DNA from 3 places in the Tepidimicrobium xylanilyticum genome. Region 3 is predicted to be linked to each of the others. Evidence: riboswitches for the same ligand, from Rfam matches in the RefSeq annotation. Region 3 holds a riboswitch; each other region holds the start of a gene.
What was found. Region 3 has a riboswitch for cobalamin ahead of BLV68_RS03590 (FecCD family ABC transporter permease). Riboswitches for the same ligand answer to the same signal wherever they lie in the genome.

Region 1: linked by a shared signal. The riboswitch ahead of BLV68_RS05040 (ATP:cob(I)alamin adenosyltransferase) and the one ahead of BLV68_RS03590 (FecCD family ABC transporter permease) in region 3 are both predicted to bind cobalamin.
Region 2: linked by a shared signal. The riboswitch ahead of BLV68_RS15730 (DUF4430 domain-containing protein) and the one ahead of BLV68_RS03590 (FecCD family ABC transporter permease) in region 3 are both predicted to bind cobalamin.

The regions. Positions count from the first base shown of each region.
Region 1 is NZ_FNNG01000003.1:165,933-178,758, forward strand. Features, by position in the region: gene BLV68_RS05025 (carboxylate--amine ligase) at 1-27, opposite strand, end outside; gene BLV68_RS05030 (hypothetical protein) at 179-682, opposite strand; gene BLV68_RS05035 (DUF4430 domain-containing protein) at 687-1,085, opposite strand; gene BLV68_RS05040 (ATP:cob(I)alamin adenosyltransferase) at 1,103-1,585, opposite strand; cobalamin riboswitch at 1,755-1,927, opposite strand; gene BLV68_RS16255 (transketolase-like TK C-terminal-containing protein) at 1,973-2,113, opposite strand; gene BLV68_RS16260 (transketolase-like TK C-terminal-containing protein) at 2,191-2,292, opposite strand; gene BLV68_RS05050 (Y-family DNA polymerase) at 2,579-3,823, shown strand; gene BLV68_RS05055 (hypothetical protein) at 3,835-4,098, shown strand; gene BLV68_RS05060 (YkgJ family cysteine cluster protein) at 4,526-4,888, opposite strand; gene BLV68_RS05065 (radical SAM/SPASM domain-containing protein) at 4,921-6,294, opposite strand; gene BLV68_RS15405 (hypothetical protein) at 6,386-6,547, opposite strand; gene BLV68_RS05070 (radical SAM/SPASM domain-containing protein) at 6,826-8,259, opposite strand; gene BLV68_RS05075 (radical SAM/SPASM domain-containing protein) at 8,256-9,593, opposite strand; gene BLV68_RS05080 (peptidase domain-containing ABC transporter) at 9,718-11,418, opposite strand; gene BLV68_RS05085 (hypothetical protein) at 11,888-12,124, shown strand; gene BLV68_RS05090 (DUF1648 domain-containing protein) at 12,151-12,826, opposite strand, start outside.
Region 2 is NZ_FNNG01000004.1:155,964-168,789, reverse strand. Features, by position in the region: gene BLV68_RS06430 (DegV family protein) at 1-392, shown strand, start outside; gene ltaE (low-specificity L-threonine aldolase) at 414-1,439, shown strand; gene wrbA (NAD(P)H:quinone oxidoreductase) at 1,604-2,215, shown strand; gene BLV68_RS06415 (FMN-binding protein) at 2,320-2,733, shown strand; gene BLV68_RS06410 (N-acetylmuramoyl-L-alanine amidase family protein) at 2,927-3,658, shown strand; gene BLV68_RS16270 (CC/Se motif family (seleno)protein) at 3,884-4,051, shown strand; gene BLV68_RS06405 (YibE/F family protein) at 4,110-5,228, shown strand; cobalamin riboswitch at 5,337-5,521, shown strand; gene BLV68_RS15730 (DUF4430 domain-containing protein) at 5,666-6,712, shown strand; gene BLV68_RS06390 (ABC transporter ATP-binding protein) at 6,733-7,434, shown strand; gene BLV68_RS06385 (COG1361 family protein) at 7,431-9,260, shown strand; gene BLV68_RS06380 (ABC transporter permease) at 9,257-10,576, shown strand; gene BLV68_RS06375 (DUF4430 domain-containing protein) at 10,696-11,619, shown strand; gene BLV68_RS06370 (DUF5018 domain-containing protein) at 11,701-12,826, shown strand, end outside.
Region 3 is NZ_FNNG01000002.1:281,035-286,687, forward strand. Features, by position in the region: gene pdxS (pyridoxal 5'-phosphate synthase lyase subunit PdxS) at 1-723, shown strand, start outside; gene BLV68_RS03590 (FecCD family ABC transporter permease) at 852-1,826, opposite strand; cobalamin riboswitch at 1,955-2,130, opposite strand; gene ribH (6,7-dimethyl-8-ribityllumazine synthase) at 2,218-2,682, opposite strand; gene BLV68_RS03600 (bifunctional 3,4-dihydroxy-2-butanone-4-phosphate synthase/GTP cyclohydrolase II) at 2,697-3,899, opposite strand; gene ribE (riboflavin synthase) at 3,904-4,557, opposite strand; gene ribD (bifunctional diaminohydroxyphosphoribosylaminopyrimidine deaminase/5-amino-6-(5-phosphoribosylamino)uracil reductase RibD) at 4,571-5,653, opposite strand, start outside.

The DNA.
Region 1 (12,826 bases), on a different contig from region 3:
TCCAAGAACAACAGCTTTAGTTTTCATTATTCCACCTCAATATTCTATCCACTTTTCTATTAATATAAACCATTACATTGTTTAAAATATTGTAGCATATAAATGGAATTATTTCCAAATAGTTAATTATTAAAAACATAAAATTTTTATGGAAAAAAGCTAAGGTATTGCCTTAGCTTTAAGTTCTATAATATGTCTTCTTTAACCTATTTAATATATCTAATATAGGTTTAAGAAGAACTAGGACTATAATAAAATTTGAAGTTCCATGGATTAAGTCAAACAATAAACCTCTAACCCAATAAGCCCATCCATAAGCTGCACCATAGAAAAAGGATTCTACTACGGAAAAGAAAATTCCAAAAGTGTAGCCAAATATGGCTCCTATGATTGCATAACCATATTCAGATTTTACCCTCCTTTTCAATAGTTCCGTTATTATAATAAGGATGGGCCAAATTATATAATAGACAAGGAGCCAAGTAGCAAACCCATATATGAATATTTCAGTAGTTGTAAAAACTACTGATATTAGCAATACCTTTTTATAACCGAACACAATGGTATATGCAATAAATAATAGGGTAACAATTTCTATATTGGGTATGAAACTTAAGACCAATTTCCCTGCTGTAATAGTTGCACTTAAAATTCCTATAAGAGCTATATCTCTAATCTTCATGGCATTAATAGTTTTTCAATTCAAAGGTATAAGTATCTCCATCGGTTAGAGGTATTTCTCCCGGCCCCGTTGTCGCATCCTTTCCGTTAATATAAATATGGAAGTATTCTTGATTGTTGGGGTCAGCTACATATCCTAACATTCCTGTTACCATGGTACCAAAATCGTATTTTTCAAATGTTACCCCTAGTTCTTCTTCCTTTTCCTCTAATAGTTCTAATAGAAAATTATGGTCTGTATTATATTCAAATGTTTTGTCTACATCTTCATTTTTATTAATAACATGTATTGTAACTAATTTTTGACCCTCTACCCCTTTAGGGCTTAAAAATGCCTTATACCCAGCAAATAATAGTACTGTAACTATTAAAACTAATATAATTGCTATTATTTTTTTATTCATAATATTCCTCCTCACTTTTATCTATAACTCTTAGATATAAAAGGCTTATTCTCCATTCTATCTAAAAAGTTTATATAACAACTTAAAACATATAGAAAATTTGCTAATAGATTAGTAAATGAAAACAATATCTTTGGCACCTTCTCCTGTTGTTGATCTATCTTATGAAGTAATCGAACTAATTCTTTAGTTTTATATCTTAACACATTTAAGTGGCAAGAAAGATAGGAACCAACAGGCAGTGTAAAGCCTTCAACGTGAATTTTATCTTTGTAAAAATAATATATTTCATATAACCTGTCCAAATCCTTTTGTTCAACGGCCAATTTACCTCTTAAAGAACCATTAACATGTAGGCTCATCTCTGCTAACCATTCTAGAATATTACATATGTCATCTGGATATGCTCTATCTCTAGCTATAGCTAAAGATAAGCCAAAATAACTACTAATACCATCAGATAATATTTCAAAATCACAAAATAGCCCTTCTTCATCCATAAATGGATAGCAAATTTCACCCAGCTTCTTTATAATTTACACCTCCCTTAGCAAACAAAAAACCTCCCAACTTCAAGCTGAAAGGTTTGCATACTGTATCCATAGATAAGTGTTCAATATACGAAACACCCTCATCTAATCATACAACACCTCCATCCCTCGTGAAGTTGTCGTTGTACTAATATAGGCAGGTCTTCCGGCTCGGCTTGTAATAGTAGTTTGCCTTCCCAGTTTCCCAGTGGCATTGTAAACTACTAAAATACCTTACGGCGGCGGGACCGCACAGGATTTTCACCTGTTTCCCTATTAATGCTTAAAGCAACCTATATTAGGATATTAAGTTTTCATCTAGATTTATAATACTATAATTTTAAATGCTTATCAATATTATTGATTATTCGAATCCAATAATCTTAAAGCTTCTTTTACAATCCTATCTACTGTAAATCCAAATTTCTCGAATAATTTATCCCCTGGTGCAGATGCTCCAAAATCATCTATAGATAAGATTTTCCCATCACTGCCTATATATTATCCGATGCTGCTTTTACGGCCAATCTTTTGGTTACTTCTTTAGGCAGTACCTTTTCCTTATAGTTCTTTCCTTATTCTTCAAATATCTCCCAAGAAGGCATGCTTACCACTTTAGTACCAATTCCCCTATCCTTCAATCTATTAGCAGCTTCATAGCTAATGCCTTCCATCAAGCAGTCGTCTCCTGCAAGTATATAGGTATGGTGGTCTATTATTTCATGGCTTGGCCTATTAAAATGAGCTGCTAAATGGGCTTCTGCCTATAAAACCCTTATGGTATTAATGGTTAATTTATCTATATTAATGCGATCCTCCCCTTTAGTTTAATCCAATCCCATATTATATATATAACCCAAAAATCCTGTTAATAATTGCACCATTCCTCTAATATTTAAAAAATATTAAAATACTATTTACACAAAACATATGTTCTGTTATAATAGGCTTGGAGGGATTTTAATGAAACACAGGATTATATTCCATATAGATGTTAATTCTGCCTACCTTTCTTGGGAAGCAACATATAGATTGCAACATGGAGAAGTCATAGATTTAAGGGATATCCCTTCCATAGTAGGAGGTGATGAATCAAAGAGGCATGGAATAGTACTGGCTAAATCCATTCCTACTAAAAAATACGGCATTTTAACTGGAGAAAGTCTCTACTCAGCAAGACAGAAGTGCCCAAATTTAACCATAGTTCCACCTAACTATGAAATGTATATGAAGGCCAGTAATTCCATGATAGACCTATTAAAAGAGTATTCCCCTTATATTCAAAGGTATTCTATTGATGAGGTATTTATGGATTATTCTTACAATAGAGAAACAAACTTTTTAGATACTGCCTATGAAATAAAGGAAAGAATAAAAAAGGAATTGGGCTTTACAGTAAATATAGGCATAGGCCCCAATAAATTATTGGCTAAGATGGCCTCAGATTTTGAAAAACCCGATAAGGTTCATACTCTTTTCCATTATGAGATAAGAGATAAGATGTGGCCTCTGCCGATAAGTAAACTGTTTATGATAGGCCCTAGGACTAAAAAGAAATTAAACAAAAGAGGTATTTTTACCATAGGAGAATTGGCTAAACTAGACAAAGATTATATATACGCGTGGTTAAAAAAACCAGGGATACTCATATGGGAATACGCCAATGGAATGGAAAACTCTCACGTAAGAAATGGATCCCTTCCCATTAAATCTATAGGCAACTCCACTACAACCGCCTATGATGTGGATAATAAAAGGGAAAGCCATATGTTTTTATTGGCTTTATCGGAAATGGTAGGTATGAGAATTAGAAATTTAGAACAATGCGGAAAGGTGATTTCTGTATCCTTAAAAAATAATCAGTTTTATTCATATTCCCATCAACGGAAATTAAACTTACCTACCGATTCTACTAATGTCATATATAAAACTGTTAAACAGTTATTCGATGAAATGTGGCAGGGAGAACCTATAAGGCGGTTTTCCATAAGTATTTCTGAATTGTATTCTAACGATTTTCAACAGCTATCCTTGTTAGAGGATTATAGTGAAAAAGATAAAATATTGGATAGAACCATAGATAAAATACGAAATAAATATGGATATAATTCCATAATTCGTTCTTGCTTTCTCCATTCTGGAATAAAGCCTATTATTGGTGGAGTAGTAACAGAAACAGATTATCCCATGATGTCAATTTTCTTATAGGGGTGGTTATGATGAAAGTATTGATGAAACCTATAGAGATGATCGCTTGGTTTAGTGTAAATAAAAATCCAATTCCATTAAGATATAGGATTGTGGATGCAAACAACGTTTACAGAGTCATAAAAGTTGATAAGGTTTTATTTGTTGAAGAAGAAAAACTAGCAGGCAATAGGATGATCCTATACAGGTGTGAAAGCATAATTAATAATGCTAAAAGGATATATGAACTAAAATATGAAGTGGATACTTTTAAATGGTTTCTTTTTAAAATTTAATTTAATAAGTTGTATAGCAGTTTAGTACAAAATTAGCTAGGATAAAAACCAAAAATATATTATCTAAAATAGCTAAAATAAAAGCATAAGTTAGCAAATATAATCAGAAGCCATTTTATACCTAAATTTATTCTCGAAATTATCATATAATTTGTGGGTCTTTAAAAATACTTATAACCTTTCAGCAAAAAAATACATAGAAAGTGGTACCCACTATAGAATCCCTGTAAACATTTGGACATGTCCTCTTTTAATAAAAATATTCGTAACTACAGTTCTTATATAAATTTATGTTGAGATCTCTTGCTTTTAAAGCAGATTATTTAAGACTTATAACAATTCCTAGCATCAATTCTACAAATAAAAAAATGGAAGAATATTCATAACCATATAGCTACAAGTCAAATTACACTATATATTTCAAAATTTAAACTTGTTGTTTCCTAGATATTTTATAAAAAGTTTTCTCGGCATGACGTACTAAATCAGATTTTTCATATGTATTACTAACTTTGGCCCAAGCAATGCAATTAAAATCCCTACATAGCTGAGGTCTTTCTTCATAAATTGTACATAAATACTTTTTTTCATCATTATTTTCAATTATCTCTAGCTTTGGACAGTTTCCCCATACAATCCGAATTGTATTTGGTGAATCCTGTATATATGGAATTCCTATACTTTTAATAAAATTTAAATATCTCTCATCACATTTTACGGGAATAAATATTTTACAACAGGCACCACAATGTACACATAAATCACTTTTTATATCTGCATATGTCAACATAGATTCCACCTCCCATTGTTTCAAGCATTTTTTTATGCAAATTTGTCTTTTACTCCTTTATAAACATCAGGATGTTCGCCTATATCCCACATGGCACTTATTATAGATTGTTTTATTTCTTTGCACCAAGGAAAAGGAGAATTTATTTTTCCTGTAATTTTATAAGTTACACCTCGACAAAAACCAGCACATATATAACGAAGTTCACATTTTTTACATGGAATAATATTATCAACATTAATGTCGTTTCTTACTTTTTTAAGAGTTTCTGAGTTAAACCATATCTGATCAAACATTTGATCGTATATATTTCCACATTTAAAATAACTTGCACCTATTGTATTTGTACATGGATATATATCACCATTAGCATCCATAAAAACACTAGACATTCCTGCTCCACAATAATTGCGTCTTGTTAAATCTCGCATAGGCAATATCATTGTATGAAATAGTGTACCAGCTAGATCTTTTTGATTGAATCTGCCTTCAGAGTACCATCTCGATAATATATTATATAAGTCATTAAAAGGCACATGACACAACTTATCATCCTCTTTACATCTTCCGATAGGAAACAAAGGTGATGTGAAACATTGGATACCATTGATTTTACAAAATTCAATAAATCCCTCCAGATAATCAAAATTTTCTTTGTGTACAGTCATGCTAGCAGTAACATTTAAATTATATTTTTTAAGTATATTTATTGCTCTAATTGCATAATCATAACTACCCTTTCCTCTAAATTTATCATGTTTTTCTTTATCTATGCCATCAAGTGATACTGTAATATTATCAATAGAATATTCCTTAAAGAAACGTGCTACTTCATCATCAATTAATATACCATTAGTATTTATTGTTATCTTTGGAAGTTCAATTTCTCGAGCATATTTAATTGACTTAAATAATAATTCTTTTCTTAAGAGCGGTTCTCCCCCTGTAAATTGAATATAGCAATTTTCTGAGGCATAATTTTTAACTCCGTCAAGATATTTTTTAATTCCACTAAAATCAATTTCATCTTGATAATTAATTATTTCCTTTCCAGCATCAGCGTAACAATATGTGCATCGCAAATTACAATTATTTGTTATATTAATTCCAGCAGTATCAATTATCCCTTTCCATTCTACACTATTACCATAATTTGCTTTTATAATTTTGTGTTCTAATAATCTATCATAAATTTTTTGCACTGCAGCCCTTGTCCTATCAGCATCTCCATTATATCTTATTACATATTCCTCTACTACCGATTCAATATCATCTTTTTTCTTAAACAATTCTAATAACCTTTTTGCATTTTCATTAACAACTAACCAATAAGGAATATCCGGATAGATAAATAAATATTTATTGCCTTTTTGATAATACACATATTCATTATTTAATATTGACATATAAACACCACCTTATATAGTAATATAATAAGGATAGTTAGTTTCAATGCAAGTTATTTGCATTAAAACAATCCTATCCTTATTATATTATTTACTCAAATGTTATTACTGTCTGTCCTGCCTTATACCACATGACACTTGCAGATGAAGTCGTTAAGTCAGGATTGAAATCATCACATCCTATAAAGTCAAATTCTTGGTCTAAATCTTCAAAATCTAATAGATCTAATCTTACAGAATTAATTCTTTCCACATCAATTCCCTCCTTTCATTAATTTTTAATTAATTTCAAAAAACCTTCACTAGTACTATCATTACATCTTTTTATATTACAACTAATAAATCCAGTATTTTATATATTAGATTATGTATAAACTCAAATTAGTACTTTAATATCAAGTTCCTATCCAAGTATTTTAAATAGCAATTATTTAATCTGGTACCATAAGTATAAGACCTTCAATAATATTTACTATTACTTAACTACCTGTTTCATAGCTAAACCTATGTATCAAAAAATTTCTCTAAGCATCAATTTGCAATAAGCTTCTCCAAGTACTTATTTATAATATCTCTTGATTTATCATTAGAAATCTTATATTTTTCACTAATTATTTTTATAACTTTTTCATAATCTTTAGTTTCATATAACAACCTTAATATCATATATCCAGATTTATTGATATTCAAATAAGTATCATGCGGCACAAATACACTACCGCCTGATTCTTCTTTTCTTATTCTCATAGACCTACCTTTAACATTAACTGAAAATGCATTTGATGATTCAAATTTCTTTACCTCCCTGGGAAACTCAATTCTTTTCTTGGTAACTACCGGAATTTCTAATGATATCTTGTCTTTCTTCTTTACAAATGGACATAAAGGATCTACCCCTAAAATATCACCTGAATAAAAATAAGCCCTAGCCCTACATCCACCTCCACAAAGAGAATGATATTTGCATTCAACACAGTCAGTTTTTAAATCTTCTAGTCTAATTGAACGTATCCAATTAAAAACTGGGCTATTATCCCAAATTTCTTTTATATTATTATTGAAAATATTACCCCCTATAAATTCTGAAATTCCAGTTAAAATACAGCAAAAATACATATTCCCTACAGAATCAATAGCACCAAGCATTCTTCCACCAGGACATGCTAAATTAGTCTGTTTATTATAATAATCATCGCTTAAATTATTAACAGCATAGGGAATTTTCTCAAGAATTTCCTCTTTTGAATAACCAGCTTCCAACAATGGTACAAAAAATTCAAATGGTTGAGTTAGTGCTAACGAAATAGGGACTGGCGATTTTACAACTAACCTCTCAATATAATCAATCATGAAATTTTGAAATTCTTCATAATTAAAACCTACATTATCTTCAATAGCCCTTCCAGTATTATAGAGAACCATTAATCTAACATGGGGAATTCCCATTTCTTTAGCTAATTCTAATACTTTAGGGAGATAAGAATATGTTTCTTTGCCTACTGCAAAATTCCATGCTACTTCTATACCATATTCAACCATCATTTTAGAGGTCTCAATAGCTTTATTAAATGCAGTTTTATTATTCCTTAAAAATGAATAAGTTTCTTCATCATAACCATCCATAGAAATATGAACATACTTTTTATTTCCCTTCAATTTGGATAGTTCATAGATCATTTTTTCATTCCACAGTATACCATTAGTTACTATACTTACATTGATATCTCTATATTTATCTATATGTTTAATAATGCTCAATAAATCATCTCTTAAAGTTGGTTCTCCGCCACCTAATTCAAATCTAAATACCCCCAATTTATATAATTGATTTATTAATGTGAATATTTCTTCTGTTGTCATTTCATTATCTTCATACCTAGGGAAGTTCCCATAACAATGCTTACATTTTAAGTTGCACTTACCAGTTAACTCAATTGGAACATATGTAGGTGAGCTATATTTCATTTAGCTACCTCCTTTCTTGATTTCATGTCATATATATACCACATCGTATCTATATATGTATCATGTAGATCTTTACACCATACAAACGGATGCTCTAAATCCTTATATTCCTCATAAGTCAAAGCTCTACAATGACCAGCACAAATATATTTTAAATCACATTTTCTGCAAATAGGAAAATTATCTACAGATATGTTCCTTAAATATTTAGCCTTAGGAGACTCCTCCCAAATTTTTTTGAAATCACATTCTTCTAATGAACCTAACTTGAAATATTCACTACAAATACTATCAATACATGGATAAACATCACCATTAGCATCTATAAATATCTTGTTCTTGGCTATATTACAAGATTTCTTACGAGTTAAATGCAATAACGAATTTATTAAAATATTATTCAAAGTATATGCTGCTGTATAATTTGAGATTATGCTTTTACTTATCCCTGTTTTTATTTCATCAACTATTCTATTTAAACTTGCTGGCTCAAGATTCAAATTCTTAGCCCTACCTAATTTTGCAAGAGGAGTTAAAGATGGAAATATCTTTTCTTCACTGCACATCCTTAAGAAATTTTCAATATCAGAAACATTTTTTTCATGAATAGCCATTCTTGCAATAACTACTAACCCATTATCTCTAAATATCTTAATTCCCTTTAATATATTGGAAAATGCTTCTCTAGGTCTTGTTATACAATTAATTTCTTCACAAGAACCATCTAAAACAACTGTAACCTCACGTACGCCAAGCTTGTACAGTTTTTTAGCAATTTCTGATGTTATCAACATTCCATTACTTTCAATATAGAAATCATTAAATCCTAAACTTCTCGCCTTATTTAGTGCGTAAAAGAGTAAATCCAACTGCATTAATGGCTCTCCACCAGTAAAACCAATTCTGCATTCCTCTGTAGCGTATTCTTTTAGCCCTTCCAGTACATTGTTTATATACTTTTTTTCCAAAACCCAATCATTATTTTCAAAACCATAGTTCCTATAGCAGCTATTACATTTTAAATTGCAATCCCTGCTCAATGTGAATTCACAAAGTTCAATTTTATAATTTGAAGATTCCCTACTTTTTTCTTTTAATTGCAAAATCTTATTAAAACTATCTAGGAAGTTTTTACAAACTAACTCACTTTGCTTGATATTATATTTTTCTTGTATGTGCTGGCTTACTGTTTCTAAACTATCGTTTCTAGTTAATAAGTTTAATAGATCCATACCTCCCTTTCCTGTTACAAACCAATATGGAATTTCTGGGAAAATAACAAGATATTTATCACCTCTTTTATAAAAGTTAAAATTCTCAGTTATTAAACCCACTTTATCACCTTCCACCTCTCAAAAGTACTAATAAAGTATTGCATTTTCTTGTTAGTATATTTTCATGTATTTGTAGACCTACATAATACGGTTTTATTATTGTGAAATCTTACAACCATACTTTTTAATAACTAGCATTACAAAACATTTTATCTAAATCTATAACTTCATCAGCAAAATCTAGCATTTCTTTTTTATGAGTTACACAAATAATAATTTTATCCTCTCTTATCTTTTTTAAATATTCATAAAACTTAATTGAGGTTTCATAATCTATAGATGAAGTTGGCTCATCTAGTAATAATATTTGTGGATCATTATATAATGCCCTTATAATATTAAGTTTTTGTTTTTGACCCTCAGAAAATATATCACCATTTCTTTTTACTAGAGTTTTATATCCGTAGTCTAATTCATCAATATCCTTTGTAATATTCAATATATCAGCTAGTTCCGCTATTCTTTGCTCATTATAATAGTGTCTTCCAAAAGTTAGATTTTGCGCTATACTCATATTGTTAAAAAGAAAAGCATTTTGTAAAGCAATACCAAAAAGTTTCCTAAGTGACATATTATCTATTTCTCTAATTGGAATATCATCTATCAATATATTTCCATCCTTGATTGTATAAATCCCACAAATAAGCTGAATTAAGGTAGATTTACCAATGCCATTTTTCCCAATGATACATATAATCTTCCCTTTTTGGAAGGTATAACTAAAATTTTTTATGATCAAAGTATTATTATGCGAGAAATTTACATTTATAAAATGTATGCCTTCATTAACATAGTTCTTTTTCTTTTTCTTGCTATTTGTATTATCTTCATTTTTAAACAAGTAAATTTCACAAAACCTTTCCAAAGCAACTATTGATTTTTGAAATTCTAAATTTATTTTTGCTACAGCATTAATTGGATTATATAATTTACCAATATACATATTAAAAGATATAAAGCTTCCAAGAGTCATTTGCCCATCAATAACAGATATCCCACCAATCAATAATAAAGAAATAGGTGCTATCGTATATAAAAAGGATAATACTTGATTATTTATTGTAACAAGTTTTACTCTATTAACATGTTCTTTTATTAACTCATGTAAATGTCGACTGAATATTAAACAACTCATTTTTTCTCTATGATTAGCTTTTATTATGGTTATGCCTTCAATGTGCTCTTGTAATCTATTAGTTAGCTCAGAAGTTTTAGCCCTTACTTGAAATTGATTTTCTCTTATTTTTCTATTAAAAAACTTAAAGTGAACTATAATTAAAGGAATAACCATTAGAGTAATTAAAGTTAATATAATATTTATTTTAAACATGATAATAATTACTAATATAATCAGAAGTATTTGAGACAATAAACTTATTAAAAGATCTGAAAATAAATTTGTTATATTGCTAATTTCACCTAGAACTCTTTGTATTAATTCTCCACTTCTGATTTTTTCAAAAAAATACATATCTTGTTTTAAAATCTTATTATATAGAGCTGTACTTAAATCGTAATCAATTCTATTTTTTAAATATGATAAATCTCTAGTTAAGCATATAGAAAAAAAGGATTCCAAAATATAACATACAATAAATATAGAACTTAAAGTCAATAAAGTTTCCATGTTTTTCAAAATTAAGCCTTCATCTATAATTAGTCTATAAATATGAGGTTTATATAAGTTCAATATTAGACCCAAAATTGTTAAAACAAAAATTCTAGCATGAACCCAAATATACTTAAATATAAATTCCAAATAGATTTTAAAAATAATATTCATATTACCTAACTTTGTCACAATATCACCAATTCTTATATGCATTATATAAAATGTGAATTTTAGGGTTTTTATAAAGAAGAGTCTCTTATATTTTTTATCTTTATTAGTTAACTGATATGTAAAGTAGGATAGTCTATGAGAATTGCCTTTCACTTTTTCCGAAACTTAAAATATTAAAATTTTAAAAATATTAAAATTTTAATGGATTATTATAATTACTCTATTCTTTCGCACCTCAAGTTTTTATATTATAAACATTATATACAATATAACGCAAAAAATTTGTCAATTATAAGGAACTTGCCCATAATTTTATAATATAATATCTAGCATTTTCATATTAGTAAACCTATTATTCTTTAATATTCCAAACTAAACGATATATATCATAAAAATTTCTTGTCGATATTCGCGATAATAAATTAACACTGCACAAGTTCAATTAAATAATTTTTTATTTTTGGTACATAATAAATAGGGAAAAATGCAATACTAAGAAAGGATGAATCCTATGAAAAATCAAAAAGCCATTGGTGAAATATTAGACCAAACTAAAAAAATTGATGAGAACAACTGGAACACCACCCAATGCTTAAATAACATCAATATGCTCCTTACATCTAATGATTTAGGTAGAACAAAGGATGATGAACTAAGCAAAAAATTTGAGGAATTAAATAGCAAAATAGAGGATATAAATAAAATAACCTCCGATTTATTGGAGGACTTATCAAGAAGGCATAATTAAAGTGATGGAATCCATCACTTTAATTTTTATATTTCTAATAATTTGTAGTTAATTATTAAAATTATGATGACTATTATAAAAGGCATTATCATGATAAACATTCCTAAAGGCCTGCCTACATTTACAGTCCACCCAACACCAAAACGTTTTTCTACAAATATGGAGGAATCTTCTGGATTATAGTATATAGTATTTCCTAATATCCATAGATGATCATCCTCTTTATAGTAATTCCTATTTAGCACTTCCTCTTCATCGAGCTTTAATTTTTCACCACCCTGACCTATCTTTGTGCTAATTACAATAGAACCAATTATGCTAAAACCTAATATAATCAAGGTAATTACATATACCCCTTTTATAGTCTTAAAAAATATTCCATAGGATAGTAGGGTTATAATTGTAAATAATAGAGTTATCAGGATGGTTAGTGTAAAAAGATATATAGACCATACCCTTCTAAATATTATATTCTTCTTTAAAGAAATTTGAGGATTATCTGGGTCTATCTGCTGTTTTGTCTTGCTAATGCTCCAATGGGATAAATATAAGATACCTAATGTTAACAATTGAAAAAAAGGCAACATAAGTACCGTTCCATAGGATTTATCAGTATAGGTAGTTATTTCTCCCTTAAAATCCCAATGGGTAGGAATTTTACCTGGTAAATTAGGATATAGGACAATTCCCAATATAAGATTG
Region 2 (12,826 bases), on a different contig from region 3:
GGTTTGTCGTGGATAGCCTAGAACATTTAAAGCGGGGTGGGCGAATTTCCTCTGCTAGCGCTGCTGTAGGGACTTTATTAGATATAAAACCTCTGCTTAATGTAGATGATTATGGTAAATTAAATGTTATTAAAAAGATTAGAGGAAGGAAAAAGTCCATCAAAACTCTATTAGATGTACTTAAATTAAACATAGTCAATCCAGAAGAGCAGGTAATATTTATCAATCATGGGGATTGTTTAGACGAGGCTGAATATCTAAAGGAACTGCTTTTAAAGGAAGTAAGGGTAAAAGATGTAATGATAAATTATGTAGGGCCAATAATAGGTACCCATACTGGACCTGGTATGTTGTGTATGGTTTTTCTTGGACAAGATAGGGGAAGAATATAGATAACTCGAAAGGATGATACGATGAGATACATCGATTTAAGAAGTGATACGGTAACTCACCCAACAGAAGAAATGAGAAAAGCTATGTATGAAGCTGAAGTTGGAGACGATGTTTATGGCGATGATCCAACGGTTAATAGGTTGGAAGAATTAGCAGCACAAATGGTAGGTAAAGAGGCAGCATTATTTGTTCCTTCTGGAACCATGGGGAACCAAATAGCCATTATGGTTCATACTAAGTTGGGAGATGAGATAATAGTAGGAGCTAATAGCCATATCGTTCAACATGAGGTGGGTGCTGCAGCAAGGTTATCGGGTGTCAGTTACTCTGTTGTGGACAACCCAGACGATAAAATATATAAAGAAGATGTGATAAAAAGGATTAGAGATGAGGATATCCATAATCCAACAACGGGATTACTATGTTTAGAAAATGCTTTAGGAAATGGAACTGTAGTAACCTTAGAAGAGATGGAGGAATTATATCGGGTAGCTAAAGAATATGGTATCCCAGTCCATTTAGACGGGGCTAGGCTTTTTAACGCTGCCACCTATTTGAGAGTGGAAGCAAAGGAAATTGCCCAATATGCAGATTCCGTAACCTTTTGTATATCTAAAGGGCTATGTTCTCCTGTAGGATCATTGCTTTGTGGTTCTAAGGAGTTTATAAAAAAGGCTGGAAAGATGAGAAAACTATTAGGCGGTGGCATGAGACAAGCGGGAGTTCTTGCTGCCTGTGGAATAATTTCTCTGGAAAAGATGGTTAATAGGCTTGAAGAAGACCATCAGAATGCAAAGTATTTAGCCCAAAATTTAAATGAAATAGAAGGGTTTTCAGTGGATTTGGATAAAGTCCAGATCAATATGGTATTCTGTGAGATAAGCATAAAGGATTTCAATTCTAAGGAATTTGTTGAATACCTATTAGAAAAAGGTATAAAGGTTAACGATGGTGGAAGCATATTTAGATTTGTGACAAATAAGGATGTAAATAAAAAAGACATCGACTTTGTAATAGATTGCATTAGAGAATATATATATATATAAAATAAATTAGACGATCCAAAAAAAGGGTCGTCTTTTTTATTGAAAGTGTAGGTTGGTAATATTTTAAAAAGTATGAATAATATAAATAAGGTAGGGTAATATTTTAGTAAGATTGATAATCTTCAAACTGTAGATTAGATAGATATTTTGAAAGGGGAATTTGTATGGATAAAGTAAAATTAGCTGTTATATATTATAGTTCCACCGGAACTAACTACCAATTAGCAAAATGGGCAGAGGAAGCTGCAAAGGAAGCAGGTGCGGAGGTAAGGGTGTTAAAGGTACCAGAACTAGCTTCGCAAGCAGCCATTGACTCAAATGCAGCCTGGAAGGCTCATGTTGAAGCCACAAAAGATGTCCCAATAGCCACACCTGATGATTTAGTTTGGGCAGACGCTATTATATTTAGCACTCCAACCCGTTATGGTAATGTGTCATCTCAGATGAAACAGTTCTTAGATACTACAGGAGGAGTGTGGGCGCAAGGTAAGCTGGTAAATAAGGTTGTATCTGCCATGTCTTCTGCAGGAAATCCTCATGGCGGGCAGGAGGCTACCATCCAAAGCCTTTATGTTTCCATGATGCATTGGGGAGCCATAATCGTTCCACCGGGATATACTGATAAATCCGTTTATGTGGCAGGAGGAAATCCTTATGGAACTAGTGTAACAGTCGATGGAGAAGGAAAGATGATAGAGAATGTAGAAGCTGCAGTAAAGCATCAGGCAAAGAGAACAGTGATGGTGGCAGAATGGATTAAAAGGGGAAGTAGGTAAAACAACATATTACAATGGGATAAAGGATTACATCCTTGGCTATAAGGTTTTTCCTTATAGCCAAGACCTTTGAATTGTATTTTTAGAAAGAAGGGGGGAATGAGGTGAAAGGGATTACAAAGATCTTTTTAGTCCTACTATTAATTACATCATTAGCCTTAACCTTAACAGCTTGCGGTTCTTCCGATACATCTAATGGGGATGTGACTTACAAGGATGGAACCTATATTGGGCAAGGCGAAAAAAGGGAATTTGGCTATGAGGAAGCTGAAGTGACCATAGAAGGTGGTCAAATAACCAATATTGTACTTAAAAGGATGACACCAGAAGGGGAAGAAGTGGACTATGATGAGTGGATTGGCGAAGATGGTAGACCCAATTTAAAACAATTTAGGGTGGATATGGCGGAAGAAATGATAGAAAAACAAAGCTATGATGTAGACGCTATAGCCACAGCTACAGAAACTTCCAATGGATGGAAAGATGCAGTTAAAAATGCATTAGAGCAAGCTAAGTAATTTAGTCAAGAGAGCAGGTAATCTGCTCTCTTTTAACAGTCTTTTACTCAGTGATGGCTGAAAGCTTCCCGGCTCAAATCACAATAAGTAAGATAATATTAATGGATTAAAACTCTTTTTTCCTTTTTGTTCTATTAACGGGGAATGAAAAATAATATAAAATAAAAGCAATAGAATTATTTTAGGGGGAAAAATGGCTGGGAAACCAAGAATTCATGTAATAAAGTTAAATAGAAAAATATTACTATTAATAGGTTTTTTACTTATTATCATAATTGGCATAGCCATCTTTAGAAACCAGAGGGTAACTAGGATATTTAGTTATAAGCTAAACCAGACTATTGTATTAGATCCAGGGCATGGAGGAATAGATGGAGGTACCGGAAATCCTAAGGATATCTTAGAAAAGGATATTAATTTGGATATAGGGATAAAATTGAAGAAAGAATTAATAGTGGAAGGGTTTAATGTAGTAATGACTAGGGAAAGAGATGAATCCTTGGAACACTTAAGTAGTATCAATTCATCAAGATATAGAAGGGATTTAGATGCTAGACGAAATATCATAAATTCCAATGAACCCTTAATTTACATAAGCATTCATGTAAATTCCAGCAAAAGCTCATCGGCTAGAGGAGCAAAAATATACCATTTTCCAGGGTCGGAAGATGGGAAGGAGTTGGCAGAAAAAATTGCCCATTCCATAGACCTTTACCTTTATGACCAATATTTAAAGGATGATACAATAAGAGCTGAAGTTTTATCGGAGGATTTTTTCATATTAAGGGAAACTGAATATACGGGAGTATTATTAGAAGTAGGGTTTATTACAAATCTAGAGGAAAACAGATTATTAAAAGATGATGAATACAAAAGGAAAATGGCTTATGCTATAAAAAAAGGGATACTTGAGTATTTGAATTGAGCCAGGCGATAGTAGATAAACTATTACCTGGCTCAGTTGACAATTAGGAGTAACGTGGATCGATATCATACCCCTATATATATAATAATGTAGATAGAAAAAAAGAGGAGGATAGGGATGAAGATTACTATTGACCCAAAGGCCAGAGAATTTATAGAAAGGAACTGTAAGGATAAGGCAATTACCATTAAGCTAATTGTGGCTGCTAAAGGTTGATTAACATGTATAGAACCATCTGTTGAGATGGTAATACCTAAAGATGAATCTCTCTACCATAGATATGATATAGATGGGATTAGAGTATATTGTTCACCAGAGGTTAGGAAGAAAAATGACGAAATAAGGCTTAAATTGATGAGGTTTTTTTGGATTAAATACCTATATGTAGATTGAAAGAAAATGGGGCCTAGTATATTATAATATTCATAGTAATAAATATTGGAGGTTTAATATGAATGATAAAATTTGGGTTATTCTCCTGTTAGTGCTATTGATCCCATTAAAAGTTTACAGCGATTATATGGAACCAACGGAAATACATATGGAAAGAGCTATTGTTTTAGAAGTAGAGGAAGGGGAGAATATTGAAGAAATAGAAGGTTTACTAGGCCAAGTCCAATATGTAAAGCTTCAAATACTTAGTGGGAAGTTCAAAGGCCAAATATTTGAGGTGGAAAACAACCTATCCAACAATATGGCCTATGATATTGTGGTAAAAGAAGGGGATAGGGTAATAGTAGGCATTGAAGAATATGAAGAGGATTTTGTAGAAGTTTACATAACGGATTATGCTCGACAAAGCTATGTTTTCTATCTTTTAGCCTTGTTCATACTGTTAATCCTGGCCATTGGGAGAGGAAAAGGGTTGAAAGCTATATTGACTTTGGGCATTACCATATTTATAATTGTAAAGATATTGTTGCCCTTGATGTTGAAAGGAATAAATCCAATTCCTATTTCCGTTTTAGCTGCCATAGTCATTACCATAATTACCATTTTATTTATTGCAGGAATTAATACTAAGAGCATTTCTGCCATAATAGGTACTTGTAGTGGTGTGATTATTGCTGGAATTATAGCCTACTTTGTTGGCAGCCAGGTTAGGTTAACGGGCCTTAGCAGTGAAGAAGCTACCATGCTCATGTTCATCCCCCAAAGGGTGGATTTCGATTTTCGAGGCCTATTGTTTTCAGGAATCATATTAGGAGCTCTAGGTGCCATAATGGATGTAGGGATGTCTATAGCCTCATCTATAGAGGAAATACACAATGCCAATAAAAGCTTTACAAGGAAGGAATTATTTAATTCAGGCATGAATGTAGGAAGGGATATAATGGGGACTATGACCAATACATTGATATTAGCCTATACTGGCAGCTCCATACCTTTATTGCTCCTATTCATGGCCTATGAAACCTCTATGATTAAAGTCATAAATTTGGACATTATTGCAACGGAAATAGTAAGGTCCCTATCGGGCAGCATTGGATTGGTTCTAACCATTCCATTAACTGCTTTGGTTTCCACCTTCTTAATAAAAAGGGAAAATTCCAAGAAAGAAGGTTTCTAAAAAATTTACATGACTCCAATAGCCAATTGACAAATATGTTAAGCTAATACAATAAAAATATTGTTGACAGAATATATAATGAAATATAGACTATAATTAGATGGTAAAAATTGAATATAAGGTTTAGGTTCTTTTTAAGTAAAGATTAAAAGGGAATCAGGTGAAAATCCTGAACGGACCGGCCACTGTAATTGGTGAGTGACCCTTCAAACTGCCACTGAGACTTATCTTGGGAAGGCGAAGGTAAACTATGAACCATAAGTCAGGAGACCTGCCTAAACTGCAATGTAACATATACCTTCCTGGGTTTAAGGTAATGTGTATTTTTGTGTTGTTTTTATATGAACGGGCCTATAAATGCCTTAACCTATGGTGGTTAAGGCATTTTTTAATACAGCAACAATGCCGAGTATGGATTAGGAACGGAGGGGAGTTAAATGAAGAAGAGAAACGTTTTCCTGTTACTATTGTTATCTATAATAATTATTTTGGGGAACATACAGATTTTTAGGGGAATAAAAGATTATTTTTCTGAAGATGTGGTCTTTGGACAAACTAATAAGCTAGAGATTGAATATTGGATGGATACCAGTGCAGAGGAAATTAGTGAAAGCCAGAGTTCTGAGTCCATGTTAGCCAAGTTAAGAAATGAAAAAGTAGAATTCCATGATTCATCCAAAATCCATGAGGAAGAAAGGGAAAATATCAATTCGAATGCCACAGATTCCAAAGAAAGGAGATCACCTTGGGAAAAGTTATTGGAATCTAAGGAAAAGAGAAAAAAGAATGAAGCATCTATCCAAGACCTAGTCCTTGAAAAGGCCAAGGAAGATAAAATAAAGGAAGATAAAATAAATGAAGAAAAAAATAAAAAAGAAGAAGAAACAATAAATAAGTTTCAGGAGGAAATAAGGAAGCTTAGTCAAAATACAAAGAAGGGTCCTGAAGAAAATAATAAGGACCAAGAAGAGAACAAAAATGTAGAAGAAAAAGCAACAGAAGAACAGAAAAAAGCCACAAAAAAAGCTAAAAAAGAGAAGGAGAAAAAAGAAAGAGAACAAAAAGAAAAGCGTAAAAAGGAAAATATAGTAACCATGCAAATTCGCTGTGATACAGCTGTAGCTAAAGGTATGGCTGATAATCCAGAGTGGCAGGGTATAGTACCTAAAAGTGGGATAATATTAGCTAATACAGAATTTAGAATTAAAGAAGGGGATACGGTATTAGATGTATTACTCATGGCTAAAGAACAGTATAAGTTTCACGTAAGTTATAGAGGCGAAGGGGGATCCGCCTATGTAGAAGGAATTAATAATTTATATGAGTTTGATGGTGGTCGTTGGAGTGGCTGGATGTACTGTGTAAATGGCTGGTATCCAAACTATGGAGCAGGAGCATATGTGCTTAAAGGTGGAGATGTAATCGAATGGAACTATACCTGTAATCTAGGCAAAGATTTAGGACAAGAATGGATAGGTGATTAATAGTAAAGGATGGGATTTGATTGGAAGGATACATAAAATTAAAAAAAGTCCGGAAAGAGTTTATCTTAGGAAAAAACATAATTAAGGCTGTAAATGGAATAGATCTGTCCATAAAAAAGGGAGAAATGCTTAGGATAGCTGGACGTTCTGGCTCGGGCAAGTCAACACTTTTAAATTTAATGGCTGGATTGGAAAAGGTTACATCTGGTGAAATAATAATTGCTGGTGGTCATATTGAAAAAATGAATGAAAGAGAACGAATCAGATTCAGGAGGGAAAATATAGGCTTTATATTTCAATCTTACAATTTATTACCTCAATATACAGCATTAGAAAATGTAGCCCTTCCCTTGATATTAAGGGGGGTAGCTCCTAAAGAAAGGGAAAAAATGGCCAAAGAAATTATGGAACAAGTAGGGATATACTCCCATGCAAATCATAAACCAAATGAAATGTCTGGAGGGCAGCAGCAACGTGTAGGTATAGCTAGAGCCTTGGTTACAAACCCACCAATAGTTTTTGCAGATGAACCTACAGGAAATTTAGATACAAAGACAAGTGAACAAGTAATGGAATTATTAGAAAAACTTTTCAAGGAAAAGGGGACAACCTTTGTATTAGTATCTCATGATGAGGACACAAGGGATTATATAGAAAAGACCATATATTTGGAGGATGGAAAAATCATAAATTCAAAACTGAATAAGGAGGAAAATCATTGAATCTAAAAAGAAAAGGTTTTATAGGCATATTAGTGCTTATATTATTAATTTCATTTATATTTGCATATAAGCCATCTGCTAATTATGCAGCAGATGATACTACCACTACTCCTAAGCAAAACAAACCGGGACAGGATAAAATCGAAGTAAGCGATAAAAAAGCCATTGTAATAGCAGATACAGGTACTAAGGCAGTAGTTGGTAAACCAGGAGATAAGGTGCGAATAGAATTGCCCTTAGCAGTTAATAGGGAATATGTACCCAGCTTAAATTACGTACTTAGAAATATTACCATAGAGCCAATCATTCCTACTGAAAGATCTGAAATAGAAAATTGGCCTTTTGAAATTGATAATGCCAGCTATATTAAAAGAATAAAAGATATGACTTACAACAGCCGAGCAGACGTATTTTATGATTTTACTATATCTCAAAGGGCCCAAAAAGGGGTTTATCCAGTTCCATTTTTGATAAATGCTACAATTTGGAGAAAAGATGATATAAATGGGACTCAAATAAAGGAAGATGTAGAATTTGAATTGTTTGCCTATGTAAATGTAACAGAAAATGGTAGCGAATCTAAGGTTACAAATGAAATGGGGGCACTAAGTGTTGCTACAGTAGAAAAGGATGGTTCTTTGATTCCGGCACCTCAAGGGAATGCAGGAGAAAGGATAAAGTTCAAAATACCAATAATAAACAATGGAGGTACATTAACTGATATAAATATTCATCCCGTAATATCCACTTCATTAGACGAATGGCCTTTCATAGTAGAAGTAGTCAATTATGGAAGAAAGATACCTCGAATGAATCCCAGGGATGTAATTACGCTAGAATATGAATTTACGATATCCCCAGAGGTTACCTCAGGAGCTAAACCCATAAACTTTAGAGCTACATATATGGAAAATGGGAAGATGGAAGAAAGTTTGTTTTCTGCCTATATAAATGTAATTAAGGGTAAAGAAGAACCTAAAGAACCAGTAGAGCTTCCAGATTCTGTACCAAAACTTATGGTTGTATCCTATACCACAAATCCAGAAACCATATATGCTGGCAAACCCTTCGAACTAACGCTGAAGCTGCAAAATACTTCAAAGAATAAGAGTATAAAAAATGCAAGTATTGCTTTAACATTGGCTGAAGAAGAATTAATGCCAGATATAGGCAAAAGTGATAGTGCCTATATTGACTATTTGGGGCCAGAAAAAACCGCAACTAGAACCTTTTATTTAAAAGCACTCCCAACAGCTGTCAACCCAACTTCCATAATAGTAGTTAATATGGAGTATGAAACTCCTAAAGTAACTAAAGGAACCTATTCTCAAGCAATAGTATTGGAAATAAAACAAGAAGTAAAGGTATCCTTAGGTGAGCCTGCAATCTATGGGGCAGAACACGCTAAGGGAGAACCAATTGCAGTAACCATACCCATAATGAATAAAGGCAAGGGAAAAATATTTAATTTACAGGTGGATGTAGAAGGGGAAGGTCTAGCAATGGTAGAGGAATACTATGGGGGAGATTTGCTGCCAGCAGCTAAAACTGATGTAGACTTTCAAATAATAGGGACCAGCCCGGGCGAAATACAAGGAAGTTTTATTATAAAATATGAAGATATAGATGGAGCAGAATACATGGAAGAGTTACCCTTTCAATTGGTAATAAAAGAGGAGGATTATTTAGGCAGTCAAATTGTTGAAGAACAAATCCAAACCAAAAGCAAGAAAAATAAAGACCTTATTGTGGGAGGAACTCTAGGGGCATTAGCTTTAATTGGAGGAGCCTATTATATGATAAAAAAGGGTAGGTTTAAACTATGATGAGGACTAGGGACTTTTTCCGCATGGGTTTTATAAATCTGTGGAGAAGAAAGGTAAGGACAATTTTAACGGCTTTAGCCATGACGGTAGGAGTAGCATCTATAGTGGTACTTGTTTCAATAGGTTTAGGTTATGATCAGACCTATAGGGAAACCATAGAAGAAATGGGAAGTTTAACTAAAATAGATGTAATGCCACCAAGGGACAAAAAGGGAAAAGTGCCATTATTAAACGAGAAAGCAGTAATGTCTTTTAAAAAATTAGATGGAGTAGAGGCGGTAACACCAGTTTTGCAGGTATTTCCATATTTAAAAAATGGGAAATACATAACCCTTATTAAACTTTACGGTATAGATATGAAAACTGCTCCTAGTTTTCAATTGATTCCATTAGAAGGGGAACTGCCTTTAAAAGGTACTAGAATAAGACCTGAAATAATGCTAACCGACGATGTCCAAGACTCCTTTGTGGACCCGGAAACCTGGGAAAAGATAGAAATTGCCTCCATTAAAAAGCCCCTAGATCCAATGAAATCTAATATTAGGATGTCCTTTAATTATGAATCCTTAATGGGTGAGTACCAAGCAGGGGAAGATGGCAGGGCACTTCCTATGGGGAAAAATTACAGAGTTCAAGTTACAGGAATATGCAGCAATCAGAACCGCAATTATGATACTTCTGGATTCATGGAATATGAGATTTTGGAGGAAATAATGAAAGATAATGAAGAATATATGCCTTCAGTACCAAAAGAAGATGAGGAAGACAATGAATTATCAAAACTTCAAACCTATCAGATGGTATGGGTAAAAGCTGAGGACACAGACTCTGCACAAGATGTAATAGCTGCAATTAAAGCAGCAGGATTTGAAACCTACTCCTTAAACGATATGTTAGAGTCAGTTAGAAGACAATCCAAGCAAATTCAGGGAGTGCTTGCAGCCATAGGAGGAGTATCCCTTTTGGTAGCAGGAATAGGTACTGCCAATACTATGATGATGTCAATTAATGAAAGAACGAAGGAAATAGGCATATTGAAAGTTTTGGGCAGTGAATTAACGGATATAGTAAAGATGTTTTTAGTAGAAGCAGTGATAATTGGAATAATAGGGGGAATTATAGGCCTGGCACTAAGTTTTGGTCTGCAAAGGCTGTTGCCTGTACTTTTAAAAGAAATGGAAGTAAGGTCTATAATTCCACCATGGTTAGCCGTAGGTGGAGTCCTTTTTGCAGGTTTAGTAGCTGTAATATCTGCATTAGGTCCTGCAATTAACGCCATGAGAGTAAGTCCACAGACAGCCATAAGGACAGAATAGCAGGGGCTGAAGTGCAGTTTATCATAAATACTGTGCTTGGGGGTGAAAAAATGAAATAGGATATATCTTATGGGAATAGGGTCCTTAAAAGAAAAATTTATTAAAGGGGGAATTAGAATATGTTTAAAAGCAAGAAAAGAATATTTAGCTTGTTGTTAGCATTGGTATTAGTATTGGGATTGAGTGTGTCTGCATTTGCAGAGATGGAAATACTGCCGGATGACGGAGTTTTGGAGGTAAAAGCAATAGATGGTTCAAATGAATATTCAGTGGAAATGAAATTTGTAGAGGTAAATGGTGTGACCAGATATACTGGGTATATTGAGTTTCCTAGTAATAGTGTAGATTTAAGTGATGTACAAATAGAAGCTGAGTTTGACGATTTAGAATATAGTCTAGAAGTAAATGGAGTCCCATATACTTCAAACATGAGTGTAAACTTTAGTGATGGATATGTGGATTTTGTTCTGAAATCAGGTAGTACAATTTTTAGAACCTATCAAATAAATGCAGGTATTAAGGGGACAAACACACCGATAATAGTTGCCATTGACTTAAAAAATGCAAATGATTGGATAGATGGAAGGTATAAAAGCAAAAATAAAGAAGGTTATGTAGTTCCACTAGCAGAAGACTATCCTTTAGCAAAAGATAGGGTACAGAATGCAGTAGATGGTTTGGAAAATGGACAGTTGAGTGTAATAGTATTGGCAGATATAGGGGAGTCAGCAATGGATGTATTTAAAAGAGCAATAGGTGCTAGATATCTGAACCTTAATGCAATAGGTGCAGACAGTGGATATGTAAGTGAAATTGGAAGAAATGGTCATGAAACTCTACCAGCTTTACTATTCCAGGAGACACACCCAGAGGATTTTCCACCTGAAGAGTGGTGGAATGACAGAACAGGCTGGATTTATAAGATGAACGATGAGGTCCCCAATATGGGAGCAAGCCAATATATAATAACAGCAAGTGATGAAACTATGATATGGGGGTATACCTTTGACTGGGGTATAGACCTAGGTGGACCTGAATGGTAGTAAAAAATTAAAGATAATATATGGGGCAATATTGTCCCATATATTATCCAGATAAAATATAGGAAGATAAGGGAGATTCATATGAAAAAAAGCCTAAAACTAAGAAGAATATTAAGCTTTCTTTTAGCAATTACGATTTTACTTTCAACTGGAAGTTTTGCTTTTGCTCATGATAGGAAATTTGAGTGGAAGGCTTATGTTTTTCAGAGGATATTCTCTAAGGAACATTTTTATCCAGGCACGATTATGCCCAAGAATATTTTAAATGATACTTTAGTGGGAAAATATATCAAATATACTACCTTTGTTCCTCTAAATGTTAAAGAGGCTACTATTACAAAAGCAGAAACAAGGGCCTGGAATATAATGGAGGACAGATTTAGTAACCCCCCATTGGGAGAACTTGTACCAGATGGAAAAAAACATAACTATGAATTACCAGTAAAGCATCTATATAAATTTACCTATGATAATGATACTAGGGAAGACTTCATGCCTGCATGGTTTATGGAAAATTACGATAGAAGTCAAAGGGTAGACCCTAAAGAAGTAGATGATTTAAAAGATGACTTTATAAAAGCATTAAATAGACTTCAAGGATTAGCAGATGCAATAGAAAATCAAGGAGTGCCTAAAAAGGCAGGAGACTATCATCCTACTTTGAGGGCCTATGCCTTAAATGCAATTAGAGAATGGAAGCAGATGCTTTTAGATAATTGGAGATTACCAGAATCAGGGTTTGATATATATCTATCCAGGGCCAAAATAGAAGCATCTATCCCGCTGCTCTATGATATTGTAGATTACGTAGAATCCCATAGGATAAATGAGGCAGAGATATTGGATTTTAGAATAGGTGAATATGCAGGGATTATTGATAGGGAAAATTCTTTAGTTAACATATACATTCCAAAGGATATGGAATTAGATGAATCACAGATTAAGATAGCAACCCCTGACTGGGTGGTAGCAAGGCATAAATCAGGGAATTTAAAAACAGATGGAGAAGCAATCTATTCAGTAAAGCCCATTGATGCCATACATGAAAAATACCTCGATTATTATGGTATAAAAGATTATAGCCACTTGGAAAGAGAATGGATAGTAAAGATACTGCCCGAGGAACCTGACCCACTAGTAAATTCGCTAATCTATACGAGTAAATATGGGGAAAGAATATATGGAAAGATAAATGGAGATACCATAG
Region 3 (5,653 bases):
AGAAAAGATGGCGGAGTTGCTAGAATGTCAGACCCTAAGTTAATAGAAGATATATTAGAAGCTGTATCCATTCCAGTAATGGCAAAAGTCAGAATTGGTCATTTTGTTGAAGCACAAATTCTCGAATCTTTAGGTGTGGATTACATAGACGAAAGTGAAGTCTTAACACCAGCAGACAATAATTACCACATAAATAAAAAAGCTTTCAATACACCTTTTGTTTGTGGGGCAAGAAATTTAGGAGAAGCACTAAGACGCATAGGTGAAGGTGCATCAATGATAAGAACAAAAGGAGAAGCTGGTACTGGAAATATAGTTGAAGCAGTAAAACATATGAGAACAATGATGTCACAAATAAGACAGTTAGAAAATATGCCTAGAGAAGAGCTTATGAGCTTTGCTAAAAAAATAGGTGCTCCTTATGACCTGGTGGTATATGTTGCTGAAAATGGTAAATTACCAGTGTTAAATTTTGCAGCAGGTGGAATCGCTACTCCAGCAGATGCTGCCTTAATGATGCAATTAGGTTGTGATGGTATTTTCGTCGGTTCAGGTATTTTTAAATCTCAAAATCCAGAAAAAAGAGCAAAAGCCATTGTTAAAGCTGTCCAAAATTATAATAATCCAAAAATATTAGCTGAAGTTTCAAAAAACCTAGGGGAAGCTATGATAGGATTGGAAATTAACGATATCCCTAAAGAATACCTGTTTGCAAAAAGATAAATTAAAATATAGATGAAGGAGAACTTGTTTTAAACAAGTTCTCCTACCCATAGGAAAAACATAATGCTATAAACTCCACTATATTGTACCGTTAATATTGTACCATTAATTTTTACTTACTAATCCACTTATACCCTCTCTTTCCTTCTTAATAGAAATAAAAAGAAAGGTGCCCCTAAAGCTGACATTATTATTCCTACTGGAATTTCCATTGGTGCTAACAATACTCTAGCCACAGTATCACATAACATAACTATTGTTCCTCCTAAAAAAATAGATCCTGGAAATAATATTCTATAATCCGAACCTATGAACAATCTAGCAATATGAGGAACTATAAGTCCAACAAAACCCAATAAACCAACAGCAGAAATAGCTGCTCCTGCTAATAACGATGATAGTATTATGAATATAAATCTGGTTCTTTCAACATTCAATCCAAGACCTGTAGCTATTTCATCTCCTAACATTAATATGTTTAATTTTGTTGGCAATAGTAATACTAATAAAACTCCTACTAATGTATAAGGAAGTATCATCTTTACCTGAACCCAAGTGGTAGATGATAAACCGCCTACCATAAAAGATATTACACCTGCTACTCTGTCAGGATAAAATGTCATTAATGCATTTATACCAGCATTTAACAAAGACGATACAGCTACCCCTGCTAAAATTAATCTGGTTGGTAATACTCCATCTTTCCAAGCTAATATGTATATGAATAGGGTAGCCAACAATGAACCAACAAATGCTCCCATAGGCACTAGATAATAGAAATCAGGAAATAAGATAAGCAAAATTAATACTGCCAAACCTCCCCCCGCAGACACTCCTATAATATTTGGACCTGCTAAAGGATTCCTCATAACTCCTTGAAGTATAGCTCCAGATAATGAAAGACATATGCCTACAAGGCCTGCCACTATAGTCCTTGGAAGCCTGACATTCCATATAACTTGTCGATTGATACTATCCTCATGAGATAAAATTGCTTTAACTATTCCTTTTATGGATATTTTTACTACCCCATTACAAAGGCTGATAAAAAAACTTAACATAAATAGAAAAATAAATACTGTAATTACGTATTTCTTTTGCATTGCCCACCTCTTCCTATGTCCTATTCCTAATAAAAGTCCTACCTTCTAAAGGTAGGACTTTTTTAAATAAATAACGTGCATATAAAAATACCTAATAAAAATAAGCCTAGCCTTCCCTCCGAAGGTTATCCAGCGAAAAATATTAGGCAGGTCTCCTAACTTTTGGTCATCCTACTATCAACACCTCCCTAAGAAAATCTCAGTGGTATGAGTTGATTTCATCCCAATTACAGTAGCGGGGCTGTACTGGATTTTCACCAGTTTCACTTTTTATCCATAAGGAACCTAATATTTACAATATTAAATTTTATTAAATTTTCCAATCTTGATTCTATCATAGGCCGAATTTTTATGCAACAATCCTCAACAAGCTTCTAACATAGTATGTAAATCAGTTTATTTCTTTTAATAAATTTGCCATTTCTATTGCAGTAATTGCCGCATCATAACCTTTGTTTCCACTTTTTGTACCTGCTCTTTCAATAGCTTGTTCTATATTGTCTGTTGTAATTACTCCAAATATAACAGGTATTCCAGTACTTAGGGAAACATTTGCTATTCCTTTTGATACTTCGCTTGATACATACTCAAAATGTGGTGTTGAGCCTCTTATTACTGCCCCAAGACAAATCACTGCATCATATTTATTGGTTTCAGCAAGTTTTTTTGCAACTAATGGGATTTCAAAAGCACCAGGAACCCAGAATATTTCAATATTTTCTTCTTCGGTTCCATGTCTTTTTAACCCATCTATGGCACCTGATAGTAATTGACTTCCAATAAATTCATTAAATCTTCCTATTACAATAGCAAATTTCAAATCTTGAGATATTAATTTCCCTACATAAGTTTTCATTGCTTACATCTCCTTTACTTTATATTTAAAATATGCCCCATTTTTTCTTTTTTTGTTTTTAAATAAAAATAATCCTCATCATTTGATTCTATTTCTATAGGTACTCTTTCCACTACTTCCAAGCCATAGTTAGACAAACCATAGATTTTTTTAGGATTATTCGTCATAAGCTTTATCTTTTTTGCTCCAATATCTGATAATATTTGAGCACCTATTCCATAGTCCCTTAAATCTTCAGGATAGCCTAAAGCCAAATTAGCTTCAACTGTGTCCATCCCTTTCTCTTGAAGTTCATAAGCCTTGAGTTTATTTATTAAACCTATACCTCTACCTTCTTGCCTCATGTATAAAAGTATTCCTTTTCCTTCTTCATTTATCCTTTTCATAGATTCATGTAACTGCCCTCCACAGTCACATCTCAATGAAGCAAATACATCCCCCGTCAGACACTCAGAATGAACCCTTACAAGGATTGGCTCATCACAATTTATATCTCCTTTAACTAATGCTAGGTGATGTTCGCCATTTATTTTATTTACATAACCCATGATGCTAAAATCTCCATATATAGTGGGTAATCTGGTTTCAGCAACTTTGGAAACTAAAATTTCATTTTTTATTCTATATGCTATCAAATCTGCAATAGTAATTATTTTTATATTATGCTTTTTTGCAAAATCCATAAGCTGCGGTATTCTTGCCATAGTGCCATCTTCATTGATTATTTCACATATTACTCCTGCTGGATATAGTCCTGCTAATCTTGCCAAATCTATGGCTGCTTCTGTATGACCCGCTCTTTTTAGTACTCCACCCTCTTGTCCTTTTAAAGGAAATACATGACCTGGACGCCTAAAATCTTCTCCTGTAACATTTGGATCAAGCACTTTTTTTATGGTAGTTGCTCTTTCCCCTGCCGAAATTCCAGTAATAGTATCTTTATAGTCTATAGAAACAGTAAAAGCCGTTTCATGATTATCTGTATTTTCCTTTACCATTTGCTCTATGTTTAACTCCTTTAGCCTTTCTTCTATTATAGGCATGCAAACTAGTCCCCTAGCATATTTAATCATGAAATTAATCTTTGAATCTGTAATTTTTTCTGCTGCCACTATTAAATCTCCTTCATTTTCTCTATTTTTATCATCTACGACTATTACAAAATTACCATTTCTAATATCTTCTAATCCTTCTTCTATAGTATTAAACTTAAACATCTTATCACCCCTGTATAAAGCCATTATTTTTCAAAAAATTTATATCTATTTTACTTTCATTTTGAACTTTCTTGTAAGACAAAAATCTTTCAATGTACTTCCCCACCAGATCACACTCAATATTGACTAAATCGTTTATTTTTTTAGTAGCCAATGTTGTAACCACTTTAGTATGAGGAATTATAGCTACCTTAAACTTCTCCTCATCCACAAAGCTTATAGTCAAACTTACTCCATCTATAGCAATTGAACCTTTGTGAACTATATATTTTAATATATCTTTTGAACTAGATATGGTTATCCACATTGAATCCCCTTCTTCTTCAATTTCTTCTATAACACCTGTACCGTCTATATGCCCAGTTACTACATGTCCTCCAAGCCTATCTCCTACTCTCAAAGCTCTTTCAAAATTAACATAATCTCCACTCTGTATAAATCCAAGATTTGTCTTTCTTATCGTTTCAGCCATTACATCCACTTTGAACAAATTCTTATCAAATTCTTTCACAGTTAAACACACACCATTAATGGCTATACTATCCCCTATGGTAATATCCTCGACTATCTTTTTACATTCAAAAGTCATAGTCCATATTTTATTGCTCTTTTTTATATCAAGCACTTTTCCTACTTCTTCTACGAGTCCCGTAAACATAACATCACTTCCTTTATCTTACATAACCTTCAATCATTATATCTTTACCTAATTTAGTAATCTCCATATCTTTCAAGTCTACTACATCCTTTATATGTGCTATTCCTTCCCCTTCAACCGGAGTTTTTGCATCTCTTCCTCCAATAATTTTAGGAGCTATAAAAAATACAACTTTATCTACTAAATCCTCCTTAAAAAAGCTAAAACTTACTTCTCCACCTCCTTCTATTAACAAGCTATCAATCTCTCTCTTTCCCAGTTCTTCCATTAAGAACTGTAAATCCACTCTTCCGTTTTTTGCTGAGCTTACTAGTACTTCCGCCCCTTTTTCTCTAATTGCTTTTACCTTATCTTCCAATGTAAATTTGGTTACTACAACAATAGTGCTAGAAGGGTTTATATTTAGTACTTTTGATGTTATTGGAATCCTACCACTACTATCCAAAATAATTCTTATAGGATCTACACATTGCATATTATCTAATCTTGTATTTAACATAGGGTCGTCCATTATTACCGTATTTACTCCCACCAAAATAGCTGAAACTTTTTGCCTTAATAAATGTCCATATTTTCTTGCTTTTTCTCCAGTTACCCACCTGGAATCTCCTGTATATGTAGCTATTTTCCCATCTAAACTCATGCCAGCTTTCATTATAGTGAAAGGAATTTTAGTAACTATGTATTTAATATATATCTCATTTAACCTCTCAGCTTCTTCTTTTAAAACCCCAACCTTCACTTCCAACCCATTTTCTCTTAGTATTCTTATACCATTTCCAGAAACTATTGGATTAGGATCTTCCATAGCTATAATTACTCTTTTAATTCCACTTTTAATTATCCGATCTACACAAGGTGGAGTCTTCCCAAAATGAGAACAAGGTTCTAAAGTAACATACATAGTAGCATCTTCAACATTTTCCACTGCATAATTTAACGCATTTATTTCAGCATGATTTTCCCCATATTTCTCATGATAGCCTTTGCCTATTATCCTTCCATCTTTGACTATCACTGCCCCTACCAAAGGATTTGGATTTGTAAATCCCATAGCTTCTTCAGCAAGCCCCAATGCTATTTTCATAAAAAATTC